DNA from 2 places in the Lapillicoccus jejuensis genome. Region 2 is predicted to be linked to the other one. Evidence: predicted binding sites of a transcription regulator. Region 2 holds the regulator's gene; the other holds the start of a gene.
What was found. Region 2 encodes HrcA, which represses chaperone genes, less so after heat shock. Its sites were predicted from a motif close to TTNGCACTCGNNNNNNNCGAGTGCNAA; they were not measured.
Positions count from the first base shown of each region.

Region 1: a site for HrcA is predicted at 2,417-2,443, ahead of groES (co-chaperone GroES). Genes of this name have one in related genera too.

Region 1 is NZ_VFMN01000001.1:2,555,523-2,562,399, reverse strand. It holds gene groL (chaperonin GroEL) at 241-1,857, opposite strand; gene groES (co-chaperone GroES) at 1,983-2,276, opposite strand; gene FB458_RS12090 (aldo/keto reductase) at 2,493-3,464, shown strand; gene FB458_RS12085 (THUMP-like domain-containing protein) at 3,655-4,890, shown strand; gene FB458_RS21345 (PfkB family carbohydrate kinase) at 4,949-6,877, opposite strand, start outside.
Region 2 is NZ_VFMN01000001.1:4,270,483-4,277,359, reverse strand. It holds gene FB458_RS19865 (MFS transporter) at 1-861, shown strand, start outside; gene hemW (radical SAM family heme chaperone HemW) at 890-2,125, shown strand; gene FB458_RS19855 (DUF4870 domain-containing protein) at 2,153-2,560, opposite strand; gene FB458_RS19850 (DUF3097 domain-containing protein) at 2,681-3,583, opposite strand; gene hrcA (heat-inducible transcriptional repressor HrcA) at 3,743-4,777, shown strand; gene dnaJ (molecular chaperone DnaJ) at 4,824-5,957, shown strand; gene FB458_RS19835 (16S rRNA (uracil(1498)-N(3))-methyltransferase) at 5,979-6,725, shown strand; gene FB458_RS19830 (Gmad2 immunoglobulin-like domain-containing protein) at 6,742-6,877, opposite strand, start outside.

The DNA of each region.
Region 1 (6,877 bases), 1.7 Mb from region 2:
GAGCTGCACGGGACCGGGCGGAGCCACAAGGTGGAGTGAGGAGGGACCGCACCCGGCGCGAGCAGCGCCCCCCCGGCGCCCCCCGGGTGCGGTCCCGTTCCCTCCAGACGCGCCGTCGCCGGCACCCCCCGGCGGCGGCGCGTCGCTCTGCCCGTACTGCGCCCCGTCAGCCCCCCGCACGCGGCGACGCCCCCCACCCCGAGGGGGTGGAGGGCGTCGTACGGGCTGGGTCAGCCGACCTCAGTGGCCGTGGCCGTGCCCGTGGCCGCCGGCGGCCTCGGGAGCGTCCTCGGGCTTCTCGACGACGAGGGTGTCCGTCGTGAGGATCATCGAGGCGATCGACGCGGCGTTGCGCAGCGCCGAGCGGGTGACCTTGACCGGGTCGATGACGCCGGCCTTGAGCAGGTCGCCGTACTCGCCGGTCGCGGCGTTGAAGCCCTGGCCGGCCTCGAGCTCGGCCACCTTGGAGGTGACGACGTAGCCCTGCAGGCCCGCGTTCTCGGCGATCCAGCGCAGCGGCTCGGCCGCGGCCTTGCGCACGATGGACGCGCCGGTGGCCTCGTCGCCCTCGAGGGCGAGGTCGTCGAGCGCGGACGCGGCGTGGATGAGCGCCGAGCCACCGCCGCCGACGATGCCCTCCTCGATGGCCGCGCGGGTCGCCGAGATGGCGTCCTCGATGCGGTGCTTCTTCTCCTTGAGCTCGACCTCGGTGTGCGCGCCGACCTTGATGACGCAGACGCCGCCGGCGAGCTTGGCGAGGCGCTCCTGGAGCTTCTCGCGGTCCCAGTCGGAGTCGGTGCGCTCGATCTCGGCCTTGATCTGGTGGACGCGTGCGTCGACCTCGTCCTTGGCGCCGGCACCCTCGATGACCGTCGCCGTGTCCTTGGTGACGACGACGCGACGGGCCTGGCCGAGGACCTCGAGACCGGCCTGCTCGAGCTTGAGGCCGACCTCCTCGGCGACGACCTGGCCACCGGTGAGGACGGCGAGGTCCTGCAGCATCGCCTTGCGGCGGTCGCCGAACCCGGGGGCCTTGACGGCCGCGACGTTGAAGGTGCCCTTGATCTTGTTGACGACCAGGGTCGACAGCGCCTCGCCGTCGACGTCCTCGGCCACGACGAGCAGCGGCTTGCCGGCCTGGACGACCTTCTCCAGCAGCGGGAGGACGTCGGCGATGGCCGAGATCTTGCCCTGGTTGATGAGGATGTAGCAGTCCTCGAGGACGGCCTCCATCCGCTCGGTGTCGGTGACGAAGTACGCCGAGATGTAGCCCTTGTCGAACTGCATGCCCTCGGTGAACTCGAGCTCGGTCGACGTCGACGAGGACTCCTCGACGGAGATGACGCCGTCCTTGCCGACCTTGTCGAACGCCTCGGCGATGGTGGCGCCGATCTGCTCGTCCTGCGCGGACAGCGACGCGACCGCGGCGACCTCGGCGGTGCCGTCGACCTCGCGGGCGGTCTCGAGGAGGCGGTCGTTGACCGCGGCGACGGCCTTGTCGATGCCGCGCTTGAGCGCGGACGGCGCGGCCCCGGCCGCGACGTTGCGCAGACCCTCCTTGACCATCGCCTGGGCGAGGACGGTCGCGGTCGTCGTGCCGTCACCGGCGACGTCGTTGGTCTTGGTCGCGACCTCCTTGGCGAGCTGGGCGCCGAGGTTCTCGTACGGGTCCTCGAGCTCGACCTCGCGGGCGATCGTCACGCCGTCGTTGGTGATCGTGGGCGCGCCCCACTTCTTGTCGATGACGACGTTGCGGCCCTTGGGGCCGAGCGTCACCTTCACCGCGTTCGCGAGCGCGTCGACACCGCGCTCGAGCGCCTTGCGGGCGGAGTCGTCGAACTCCAGCGTCTTGGCCATCAGATTCCTTCGCTAGTGGGTGTGCGTCACGCGCGGATGCCGGGTGCCCGCCGGGAGGCGTGCACCCGGCATCGCGGTGGTCGTGCTGTGGAGCTGGTGGTGCTGGTCGTGCGTGAGCGGGTCGCTCAGGCGACGACGGCGAGCACGTCGCGGGCCGACAGGATGAGGTACTCCTGGCCGCCGTGCTTGACCTCGGTGCCGCCGTACTTGCTGTAGATCACGCGGTCGCCCTCCTTGATGTCGAGCGGGACGCGGTTGCCCTTGTCGTCGATGCGACCCGGGCCGACGGCGAGGACCTCGCCCTCCTGGGGCTTCTCCTTCGCGGTGTCCGGGATGACGAGGCCCGAGGCCGTCGTCTGCTCGGCCTCGAGGGACTTGACCACGATGCGGTCCTCGAGCGGCTTGATGGAAACCGACACGGTGCTGACCTCCCCTTCGGGAATGTCTGGGAAACGGGTGGACTGGGTGCCCGGCGCTGCGCCGTCGCGGGGGTCGCGTCCCCGGGCGAGTAGCACTCCCACCAGGAGAGTGCCAACCGACGCCAAATCTAGGAGCGCGGTTAGCACTCGGTCAAGTCGAGTGCCAAATCTGGGGTCGGGGGGAACAGCGACGCCGTACGGCGGCTTGCGACGGACATGCGCTACCACCGTCTCGGACAGTCCGGCCTGGTCGTCTCCGCCGTCACCCTCGGCTGCATGAGCTGGGGCGACCCGGCCCGCGGCGGGCACCCCTGGGTCAAGGACGAGGCCTTCGCGCGCGCCACCATCGAGGCGGCGCTCGAGGCCGGCATCACGACCTTCGACACCGCCAACGCCTACTCCGGCGGGTCGAGCGAGGAGTTCACCGGCCGGGCCCTGAAGGACCTCGCCCCGCGCGAGGACGTCGTCATCGCGACGAAGGTCTTCAACCGGATGCGGCCGGGCCCCTACGGCGCCGGGCTCTCGCGCAAGGCGATCCTCCACGAGGTCGACGCGTCGCTGACCCGGCTCGGCACCGACTACATCGACCTCTACCAGATCCACCGCTGGGACCCCGAGACGCCGATCGAGGAGACGATGGAGGCGCTGCACGACGTCGTCCAGTCGGGGAAGGTCCGCTACCTCGGGGCGTCGTCGATGTACGCCTGGCAGTTCGCCAAGGCGCAGTACACCGCCGACCTCGCCGGGTGGACGCGGTTCGTCTCGATGCAGGACCACTACAACCTGCTCTACCGCGAGGAGGAGCGCGAGATGCTGCCCCTCTGCCTCGACCAGGGCGTCGGCGTCCTGCCGTGGAGCCCGCTGGCCCGCGGGCGCCTGACCCGGCCGTGGGACACCGCGACCTCGCGCACCGAGACCGACGAGTTCGGCGGCACGCTCTACCGCGACGAGGACGCGGCGACCGTGCAGACGGTCCTCGACGTGGCCTCGCGGCGAGGGGTCTCGCCGGCCCAGGTCGCGCTCGCGTGGGTCATGGCCCAGGACGCGGTGACCTCGCCGATCGTCGGGGTGACCAAGCCGGAGCACCTGAGCGACGCCGTCGCCGCCGTCGACCTCGAGCTGAGCGACGACGAGCTCGCCGAGCTGGGCGCGGGCTACCTCCCGCACGCGGTCGCCGGCCACCGCTGAGTCCCCGCGAATCGGATTCGGTCCGCTCGGCTCCGGTCCTGACCCGAGCCGAGTGGCCCGAATCCGATTCGGGTGGGTCCCCTCCGGCGGCTTGACGCAGCGTCCAGCCGGTTGACGCCCTGTGCACGCAACGTCAAGTGGCTCGACGCTGCGTCGAGTCCACCCTGGCTGCGTCTGGGAGGATGCCGGCGTGGACCTCGCCTCGATCAGCCTCCTCGTGGGCGGCGAGGGATGGGGCCTGCTCCAGTCCCTGCCGCCGTACGACGCCGCGGGTGAGCTCCGCCTCCAGGCGCGGCTGCGCGACGCCGGGTTCGACCCGGCCCTCGTCTCCGCCGCGCTGACCCAGTCGAGGCTGCGGGCCAAGGGCGCGGGCAAGTTCGGCGACTTCGCCGCGGAGATGCTCTTCACCCCGGACGGCCTCGAGCAGGCGACCCGGCTCGAGGTCGCCGCCCACCACGCCGCCCGCTACCTCGAGGCCGGCGTGGCGACCGTCTTCGACCTCGGCTGCGGCATCGGCGCCGACGCGATGGCCTTCGCCGGGCTCGACCTCGCCGTCCGCGCCGTCGAGCTCGACGACGTCACCGCCGTCGTCGCCGGGGTCAACCTGCGGCACTGGCCCGACGCGAGCGTCACCCCCGGCCGGCTCGAGGACGTCCTGCTCCCGGTCGGCGACGCCGCCGAGCACACCGGGGTGTGGCTCGACCCGGCGCGTCGGACGCCCGGTCACGCGGACGCGACCGGCCGCACCCGCCGGGTCTTCTCGCTCGACCGGATGCAGCCGACCTGGCAGGAGGTGCAGGCGCTGGCGACGCGCGTCCGCGCCACCGGGGTCAAGCTCTCCCCCGCGATGCCGCACTCGGCGGTCCCGCCCGGCACCGAGGCGCAGTGGACGTCTTGGGCCGGCGAGGTCGTCGAGTGCGCGGTGTGGTGGGGGCCTCTGGCCCGGGTACGTGGCCGCACCGCGCTCGTCCTGAGACCTGGGCGCCCGCCGGTCCAGCTCGGCGAGGCCGACGCGGTGGGCGCGCCGGCCCCGCTCACCGACCCGGCCGGCCTCGGCCCGTGGCTCTACGAGCCGGACCGCGCGGTCACCCGCGCCGGCCTCACCGGCGCGCTCGCCCACCGGGTCGACGGCCGCGAGCTCGACGGCGACGTCGGCTTCGTCACGGGGTCGGCGGCCGTGGACGTGCCGTGGGCGCAGCGGTACGCCGTCCTCGACGCCCTCCCCTGGAACGTCAAGGCCGTCCGCGCCCGGCTGCGCGACCACGGGGTCGAGCGGCTCACCGCCAAGACCCGCGGCGTCCCGCTCGACGCCGACGGCGTGCGCCGCCAGCTGCGGCTGCCCGAGGGCGGCCGCGGCACCGAGGGGACGCTGGTCGTCACCCGTCTCACGGGGACGCCGTACGCCGTCCTGGTGCGCCCGGCCTGACGCGACCTCACCGCTGCGTCCGAGAGCTCGGCCGTCGGGACCGCCGCCACCTCGGACGCTAGGCGGTCGCGGCGCGCATCGCCGCGGCGACGGCGGCGTCCCGGTCCGCGCCGGTCGCGAGGGCGGCGGCGAGCGCGCCGACGAAGGCGTCGTCGCGCTCGGGCGAGGACTCCGGGCGGTCGGGCGGGGCGCCGGGGGCGTCGTACCGGCTCGCGTCCCAGACGCAGCCCGCCGCCCCGAACGTGACGAGCAGCGACGCCGGCAGGACGCCGGACTCGGCGACGAGCGCGGCCTCGCGCTCGCCCGCGACGAGCGGGTCCGCGGCAGCCGCGACGTCGGGCGGCAGGGGCCGGTACGGCGACGCGTGCACCACGAGCCGCGCCCCGGCGCGCCCCGCGCGGGCCGCCGCCTCGCGGACGGCGCTCGTGGGGGCGGCGAGCGAGACGACGACGACGTCCTGCGGTCCGAGCCCACCGGGCGGGGTGACGTCGCCGGCCTCGAGCGCGGCCGCGGCGCCCTCGACCTCGACGACCCGTTGGGCGAGGTCGGCGTCCTGCGTGACGAGCCGGGTCGCCGTGGACCGTGCGGGGTCGACGGCGAGCGCGAGCCCCACCCCGTCCTCCCGCAGGGCCTGCGCCACGGCGCGACCGTCGGCGTCGTCGCCGACCCGACCGACGAACGTGACGCCGGCCCCCGCCGCGGCCGCCGCTCGCGCGTGGGCCGGCCCGCGGCCACCGACCGAGCGCCGGACCATGTTGCCGGTGACGGTCTCCCCCGCCCCCGGGGCGTCGTCGACGACCACGGTGACCTCGGCCGCCGGCGCCCCGACCACGACGACCCGGCCGACCCGACCCCGGCGAATCGGGTTCGGGGCGCTCGGCTCGCGTCCGGACCCGAGCCGAGTGCCCCGAATCCGATTCGGGTCGCCCGGCTCGGTCGCCCCGGAGACGGTGTCGACCCAGAGCCGGGCGTACCGCGACCCCAGCACCTCGAGGGCGACGTCGACGCGGGCGGGCGCCAGACCGTGCGGGTCGTGCGAGACGTCGCCGTCCCAGGGGCGGCGGTCGACGATCGTCCGCCCGCGGGTCCAGGCCCCGGTCAGCTCGACCCGCACCGGCCGGCGCTCGCTGCGGTAGCCGTCGGGGTCGACCACGGCGCAGACCGCCCCGGCGTCGCCGATGGTCGCGTCGTCGGCGGCGAACCGGTCGCACTGGTGCAGCACCAGCCGACCGGCGAGCTCGGCCGGCCCGCGCCCGCCGGCCGCGACGAGCTCCTCCGCCTGCTCGCGCGTCACCCGGGCGCCGTAGAAGACGTCGAGCCCCCACATCGTCACCGGCACCCCGAGGTCGGTCGCCGCGTCGAGCACGAGCGCGGCCGCCTCCGGGTCGTGGAACACGTTGAACTCCGCCGACGCCGTCGCGTTGCCGACGTCCGCGGCGCCGCCCATGAGGACGATCTCGCGCAGCCCGGCCGCCGCCTCCGGGTGGGTGCGGAGCAGCAGAGCGACGTTGGTCAGCGGCGCGAGCGGCACGAGCGTGACCCGCCGGTCCTCGCCGTCCGGACCCGGCCGCGCCGCGTCGAGCAGCACGTCGCGCAGCAGCTCGACGGCGTGGCGGGGGTCGGCTGCCCGCGTCGACGGGGCCCACCCGAGGTCGGCCATCCCGTCCTCACCGTGGACGTGCCGCGCGTGCACCGGCGCCTCGAGCAGCGGTCGGGCCGCCCCGCGCGCGACCGGCACGTCGTCGCGACCGCCCACCTCGAGGACGAGCAGCGTGTTGGCGACGACCTGGTCGACGTCGGCGTTGCCGCCCACGCAGGTGACGGCGACGAGGTCCAGCCCCGGGTGCAGGGCGGCCAGCAGCAGCGCGCACGCGTCGTCGACGCCGGTGTCGACGTCGAGGACCACCCGGCGCCGTACGGCGGGCCGCCCCGGCTGCGGCGGGCTCGTCGGGTTAGCGTCGGGACCCATGGGCAGGACGCTACCGAC
Region 2 (6,877 bases):
GTCGCCCGCGCTGCGACCGGGGGGCGCGGCGTCGCGTTCAAGGCGTACCTGCGCTCGACGACCAACGTCGGCATCTCGCTCGGCGCCCTCCTCGGCGGTCTCGCCCTCGCCGTCGACACCCGCTGGGCCTTCCTCGCCGTCTTCGTCGTCAACGCCCTGACGTTCTTCGTGACCGCGCTCGTCCTCGGCCGACTGCCGCACCTCGCCCCCGCTCCCGCCCGGGCCGTCGGCGAGCCGCGGCTCGCCGTCCTGCGGGACACGCCGTACGCCGTCGTGTCCCTCCTCGTCGGCATCTACTCGATGCACTTCTTCGTCATCGAGCTGGCCGTCCCGCTGTGGGTCTCGACCCACACCTCCGCGCCGACCTGGGTCGTCGCCGCGACGATGCTCGTCAACACCGTCGCCGTCGCGGCGTTCCAGGTCCGCCTCGCGCGCGGCTCGGACACCGTCCCGGCGGCCGCCCGGCTGATGGCCCGCTCCGGCGTCTGGGTCGTGGCCGGGTTCGCGGTCATCCCGCTCGCGAGCGGGGTGCCCGCCTGGCTCGCCGTGGCCCTGCTCCTCGCCGGCGCCGGCCTGCACGTCGTCGGCGAGATGACCGGCTCCGGCGGCCAGTGGGGCGTCCAGATGGGGCTGGCGCCGGCCGAGCGGCAGGGCCAGTACCAGGGGTTCGCCGGGCTCTCCTTCTCACTGGCCTCGATCGCCGCGCCGCCGCTGGTCGCGGTGCTGTGCATCGGCTGGGGCCGTCCGGGCTGGCTCGTGCTCGGCGGGATCATCCTGCTCGCCGGGGTGCTCGTCGTGCCCGCCTCGACCTGGGCCCTGCGCACCCGGACCCGGTACGGCGTCCTCACCCACTCGGGATGACGCCGCACCCCTGGGGGAGACTGGGCCGGTGCCCAGCGCCCTGCCCGACGGTGACCCCGCCCCGCCCACGGGCGAGCTGCCCGGGTCCGCCCTCGCCCACCTGGGCACGGCGCCGTTCGGGATGTACGTCCACGTCCCGTTCTGCTCGGTGCGCTGCGGCTACTGCGACTTCAACACCTACACGCTGAGCGAGCTCGGTGACGGCAGCCTGCCCGGCACCGGCACGACGACGTACGCCGACGCGGCGCTCACCGAGCTCGACCTGGCCGCCCGCGTCCTCGGCGACCGGGCCCCGACCGTCGACACCGTGTTCGTCGGCGGCGGCACCCCGACGATGCTGGCCGCCGGCGACCTCGTCCGCGTCCTCGACGGCATCCGCGAACGCTGGGGTCTGGCGCCCGACGCGGAGGTGACGACCGAGGCCAACCCCGACTCGGTCAGCCGCGACGGTCTGGCGGCGCTCGCCGCCGGCGGGTACACCCGCGTCAGCCTCGGGATGCAGAGCGCCGTCCCGCACGTCCTGCGGACCCTCGACCGCACCCACGACCCCGAGGGCGTCGCGCGCGCGGTCGGGTGGGCGCGCGAGGCCGGGCTGCAGGTCAGCCTCGACCTCATCTACGGCACGCCGGGGGAGTCGGTCGACGACTGGCGCACCAGCCTCGAGGCCGCGCTCGCGCTCGAGCCGGACCACGTGTCGGCGTACGCGCTCGTCGTCGAGGAGGGCACCCGGCTCGCGGTGCAGGTGAGGCGCGAGGAGGTCCCCGCGCCCGAGGACGACGACGAGGCGACCAAGTACGAGCTCGCCGACGAGCTGCTGACCGGCGCCGGCCTGGGCTGGTACGAGGTGAGCAACTGGGCCCGCACCCCGGCGAACCGCTGCCGGCACAACCTCGGCTACTGGTCCGAGGGCGACTGGTGGGGCGTCGGTCCCGGCGCGCACGCGCACGTCGGTGGCGTGCGCTGGTGGAACGTCAAGCACCCCGCCGGGTGGGCCCAGCGGCTGGCCACCGGCGTCTCGCCGGCCGCGGCGCGCGAGGTCCTCACCGACGAGCAGCGGTACGACGAGCGGGTCCTGCTCGGCGTCCGGCTGGCCGACGGGCTGCCGGTCGACGACCTGCGACCGGCCGGCCGTCCGGCCGTGGCCGGCCTGGTCGCCGACGGTCTGGTCGACGGGACGTCCGCGGTCCGCGACCGCCGCGTCGTGCTCACCCGTCGCGGGCGGTTGCTCGCCGACACCGTGGTGCGGCGCCTGCTCGGGGTGTGATCCCCGAACGCATCTTTCCAGGAAGCCTCAGTGCAGGATGCGGATCTGGAAGGGGTAGGAGTACGTGCGCCCCTGGCTCGCGCGGTAGGCGGCCAGCAGGTGCCAGACGACCATCCCGACGTTGGCGATGAGGAAGAGGATGATCGCCAGCGGGATGAGGACCACCGTGAACAGGCAGATCCACGCGACGACGTTCATCACCCACAGGCCGAGGTTGAAGTTGAACGAGCCGGCGGCGGCCTGGCGGACCATCGGGCTGCGGTCCTTGTAGATCGCCCAGATGACGAGCGGGCCGACGAAGCTGAGCCAGCCGGCGGTGACGATCGCGGCGATGAGCGCGGACAGGTGGGCGAGGACGCTCGCCGTGCGCTCCTCGCTGCTGATCGCCGGTCGGGCGCCGCCGTACGGCGGGACGGGGGGCGGGACGCTGGACATGGGGCGCTCCTGTTCGAGGGGTCGGTGGACGGTGCCAGCAGTGTGACGCCGGCCGGACGGCCGCTGTTCCGTCCGACACCCCGGTCCGGGGTGCGGTCAGGGTCGCGTCCGGGACGACCCTCAGGGGGCGGTGACGAAGTCGATGAGCTCCTCGACGCGACCGAGCAGCGCCGGCTCGAGGTCGGCGTAGGTCCGCACCGTCCCGAGGATCCGCTTCCACGCCCGCGCCACGTCGGCCTGCGTCGCGTGCGGCCAGCCGAGCTCTTCGCAGATCCCGTGCTTCCACTCGATCGTCCGCGGGACGACCGGCCACTGCGTCCAGCCCAGCCGCTCCGGCCGCACCGACTGCCACACGTCGACGTACGGGTGCCCGACGACGTGCACGTGCTCGCGGGCCTGCGGCAGCGCGAGCGCCTGCTGCACGAGCCGGGTCTCCTTCGAGCCGGGCACGAGGTGGTCGACGAGGACGCCCATCCGCCGCCCGGGCCCGGGGCCGAAGTCGCGGATGGCCGCGCCCAGGTCGTCGACGCCGTCGAGCATCTCCACGACGACGCCCTCGACCCGCAGGTCGTCGCCCCACACCTTCTCGACCAGCTCGGCGTCGTGCCTCCCCTCGACGAAGATCCGGCTGCCCGAGGCGACCCGCGCCCGCTGCCCGCTGACGGCGACCGACCCGCTCGCCGTGCGCGACTCCGTACGGCGGGCCGCGGCGAGCCGCTCGCGCGCGGCGGCCACCGGCGGGGTGAGGACGACCGGCTTCCCGTCGAGGAGGAACCCCGGCCCGAGCGAGAAGCCCTTGGTGCGCCCGCGGCGGTCCTCGAGGTGGACGACGTGGATCCCGCCGGCCTTCTCCACGCGGACGACGGCGCCGACCCAGCCGGTCTCGACGTCCTCGACGACGAGGCCGGGCTCGGCGGCGACCTCGGTGGAGCGCCCGTTCCTCGGCGTCTTCCAGTCGCCGGAGAGCACGTCGGCGCCGTACCGGTCGCCGTACGGGGTCGCGGGTGGAGGAGGGGGAGTCACCCCGGCGAGGCTAGGTGGCCGCGGTCGCCGGACGTCGGCGACCCGCCGGGGCTGCGGCGGGGCGCCGTCGACGGCGTAGAATTGGCACTCGGACGGCACGAGTGCCAGGACGCGGGACCAGGGCGCGACAGCACGCGACAGCACGCGACAGGAGGCGGCATGAGCGAGGAGCGACGGCTCGCCGTCCTGCGCGCCATCGTGCAGGACTACGTGGCGACGTCCGAGCCGGTCGCGAGCAAGGCCCTCGTCGAGCGACACCACCTCGGTGTCTCCGCGGCGACGGTGCGCAACGACATGGCCGTCCTCGAGGAGGAGGGGCTGATCCACGCCCCGCACACCTCGGCCGGGCGCGTGCCGACCGACGCCGGGTACCGCCTCTTCGTCGACCGGCTGAGCGCCCTCAAGCCGATGAGCCCCGCCGAGCGGACGGCGATCAGCCGCTTCCTCGAGGGCGCCGTCGACCTCGACGACGTCGTCGACCGCACCGTGCGGCTGCTCTCCTCGCTGACCCGGTCGGTCGCCGTCATGCAGTACCCCTCGCTGACCCGGTCCACGGTGCGCCACGTCGAGCTGGTCCCGCTCGGGCCGAGCCGGCTCCTGGTCGTCCTCATCGTCAACACCGGCCGGGTCGAGCAGCGCACGGTCGAGACCGGCGACGTCGACCTCACGACGGCCGACGGGGAGGCGGTCGTCGCCCGCCTGCGCACCGAGATCAACGCCGAGGCGTCCGGCCGTCCGCTCACCGAGGCCGCGGCGCGGCTCACCGCCCTGCCCGAGCGGTTCGAGGTGGCCCAGCGCGACCTGGTCCGCGCGGCGACCGGAGCCCTCGACGACGCCCTGGCCGAGGAGCGGGAGGAGCGCGTCGTCCTCGCCGGCACCTCCAACCTCGCGCGGCTGCGCACCGACTTCCCCCAGACCATCGGCCCGGTCCTCGAGGCGCTCGAGGAGCACGTGGTCCTGCTGCGGCTGCTGGGTACCCTCGGGGAGGACCACGACACCGTCGCCGTGCGCATCGGCCACGAGAACCAGCACCAGGGCCTGACGGGCACGTCGGTCGTCTCCACCGGGTACGCCGCCGGGTCCGAGCTCGTCGCCGGGCTCGGCGTCCTCGGCCCGACCCGGATGGACTACCCGACGACGATGGCCGCCGTGCGCGCCGTCGCGCGCTACGTCTCCCAGCTGCTCGCCCCCTGACCCGACACCCGCGAACCACACGCACCACCGATAGGACCTCCCACCCGTGAGCGACTACTACCAGGACCTCGGTCTCCAGCGCGACGCCTCCGCCGAGGAGATCAAGCGCGCCTACCGACGCCTGGCCCGGAAGCTGCACCCGGACGTCAACCAGGGCGCCGACGCCGAGGAGCAGTTCAAGACGGTCTCCCGGGCGTACGACGTCCTGTCCGACCCGCAGAAGAAGCAGGCCTACGACCTCGGCGCCGACCCGTTCGCCACGGGGGGCGGCGACGGGTTCGGCCAGGGTTTCAGCTTCAGCGACGTCATGGACGCCTTCTTCGGGGGCGCCGCGACCGGCGGGGCGGGACGCGGCCCGCGGCCGCGCCAGCAGCGTGGTCAGGACGCCCTCGTCCGCCTCGACATCGACCTCGCCGCCGCCGTCTTCGGCTCCGACGAGGAGGTCGCGCTCGACACCGCCGCCGCCTGCGGCACCTGCCACGGCGAGGGCACGCAGCCGGGCACCTCGGTCGTCACGTGCTCGGTCTGCCAGGGCCGCGGCGAGGTCCAGTCGGTGCAGCGCAGCTTCCTCGGCCAGGTCATGACGAGCCGCCCGTGCTCGGCGTGCCAGGGCTACGGCACGACGATCCCGCACCCGTGCTTCGAGTGCTCGGGCCAGGGTCGCGTGCGCACCCGGCGCACCCTCACGCTGCGCGTCCCCGCCGGGGTCGACACCGGCACCCGGATCCAGCTGCGCGGCGAGGGCGAGGTCGGCCCCGGTGCCGGCCCCGCCGGCGACCTGTACGTCGAGGTCGCCGTCCGGCCGCACGAGACCTACGTCCGGCGCGGGGACGACCTGCACGTCACCCTCGAGCTGCCGATGACGGCCGCCGCCCTCGGCACCGCGCTCAAGCTGCAGACCTTCGACGGGATGAAGGACCTCGACGTCGTCGCCGGCGCGCAGGCGGGGGACACCCAGACCCTGCGCGGGCTCGGCGTCACCCACCTGCGCGGCTCCGGCCGAGGCGACCTCGTCGTCCACCTCAACGTGCAGACCCCGACCCGGGTCACCCCCGAGCAGGAGGCGCTGCTGCGCCAGCTCGCCGCCCTGCGCGGCGAGGAGCGTCCCGAGGGCCGGCTCAGCTCGGTCGAGAAGGGCGGGCTGCTCGGCAAGCTCAAGGACGCGTTCCGGGCCCACTGAGCCGACCACCGGAGGGCCACCGTGACCCAGCGCCTGTTCCTGCTCAGCCCCGCCGACTGGGGCGCCGCCGGCGTCGGCGACGTCGTGCGGGTCAGCGGTCCCGAGGCCCGGCACGCCGTCCAGGTCGTGCGGCTGGGCGTGGGCGAGATCGTGCTGGTGAGCGACGGCGCCGGCCGCCGGGGGACCGGGGAGGTCGTCGAGGCCAGCCGGGACGGCGGTCTCGCCGTCCGCCTCACCCTGCTCGAGGTCGTCCCCGAGCCGGCGCCCCGGTTCGTCCTGGTCCAGGCGCTGGCCAAGGGCGACCGCGACGAGCAGGCCGTCGAGGCGGCGACCGAGCTCGGCGTCGACGTCGTCGTGCCCTGGCAGGCCGAGCGCTCGATCGTCCAGTGGCGCGGGGCCAAGGAGGAGCGCGGTCGCGAGCGCTGGGAGTCCGTCGTCACCGCGGCGGCCAAGCAGTCCCGCCGGGGCCGGGTGCCGCTCGTCGAGCCCGTCGTGCGGACCGCCGGGGCCCGGCTGCGGGTCGAGGGCGCGGCGCTGGCGCTGGTCCTGCACGAGGACGCGACGATGCCGCTGGCGACGGTGGACCTCCCCGCGGCCGGCGACGTCGTCCTGCTCGTCGGTCCCGAGGGCGGGATCACGCCCGCCGAGCTGACGGCGTTCGAGGCCGCCGGGGCCTGTGCGGTCCGGCTCGGCCCGGAGGTGCTGCGCAGCTCGAGCGCCGGTCCGGCCGCGCTCGCGGTCCTCAACGCCCGCGGCCGCTGGCGTTGAGCCGGCCCGGACCGGGTCAGCGCACCGTGAACGTCACCTGCTGGTCGCCGCGCACGCCGCCGTCCTCGGCGGACAGCTCGCGGACGTGGACGGTGTACGCCCCCGCCGGCAGCGGGCCGAGCGCGACCGACCAGCCGCCCTGGACCGGGCAG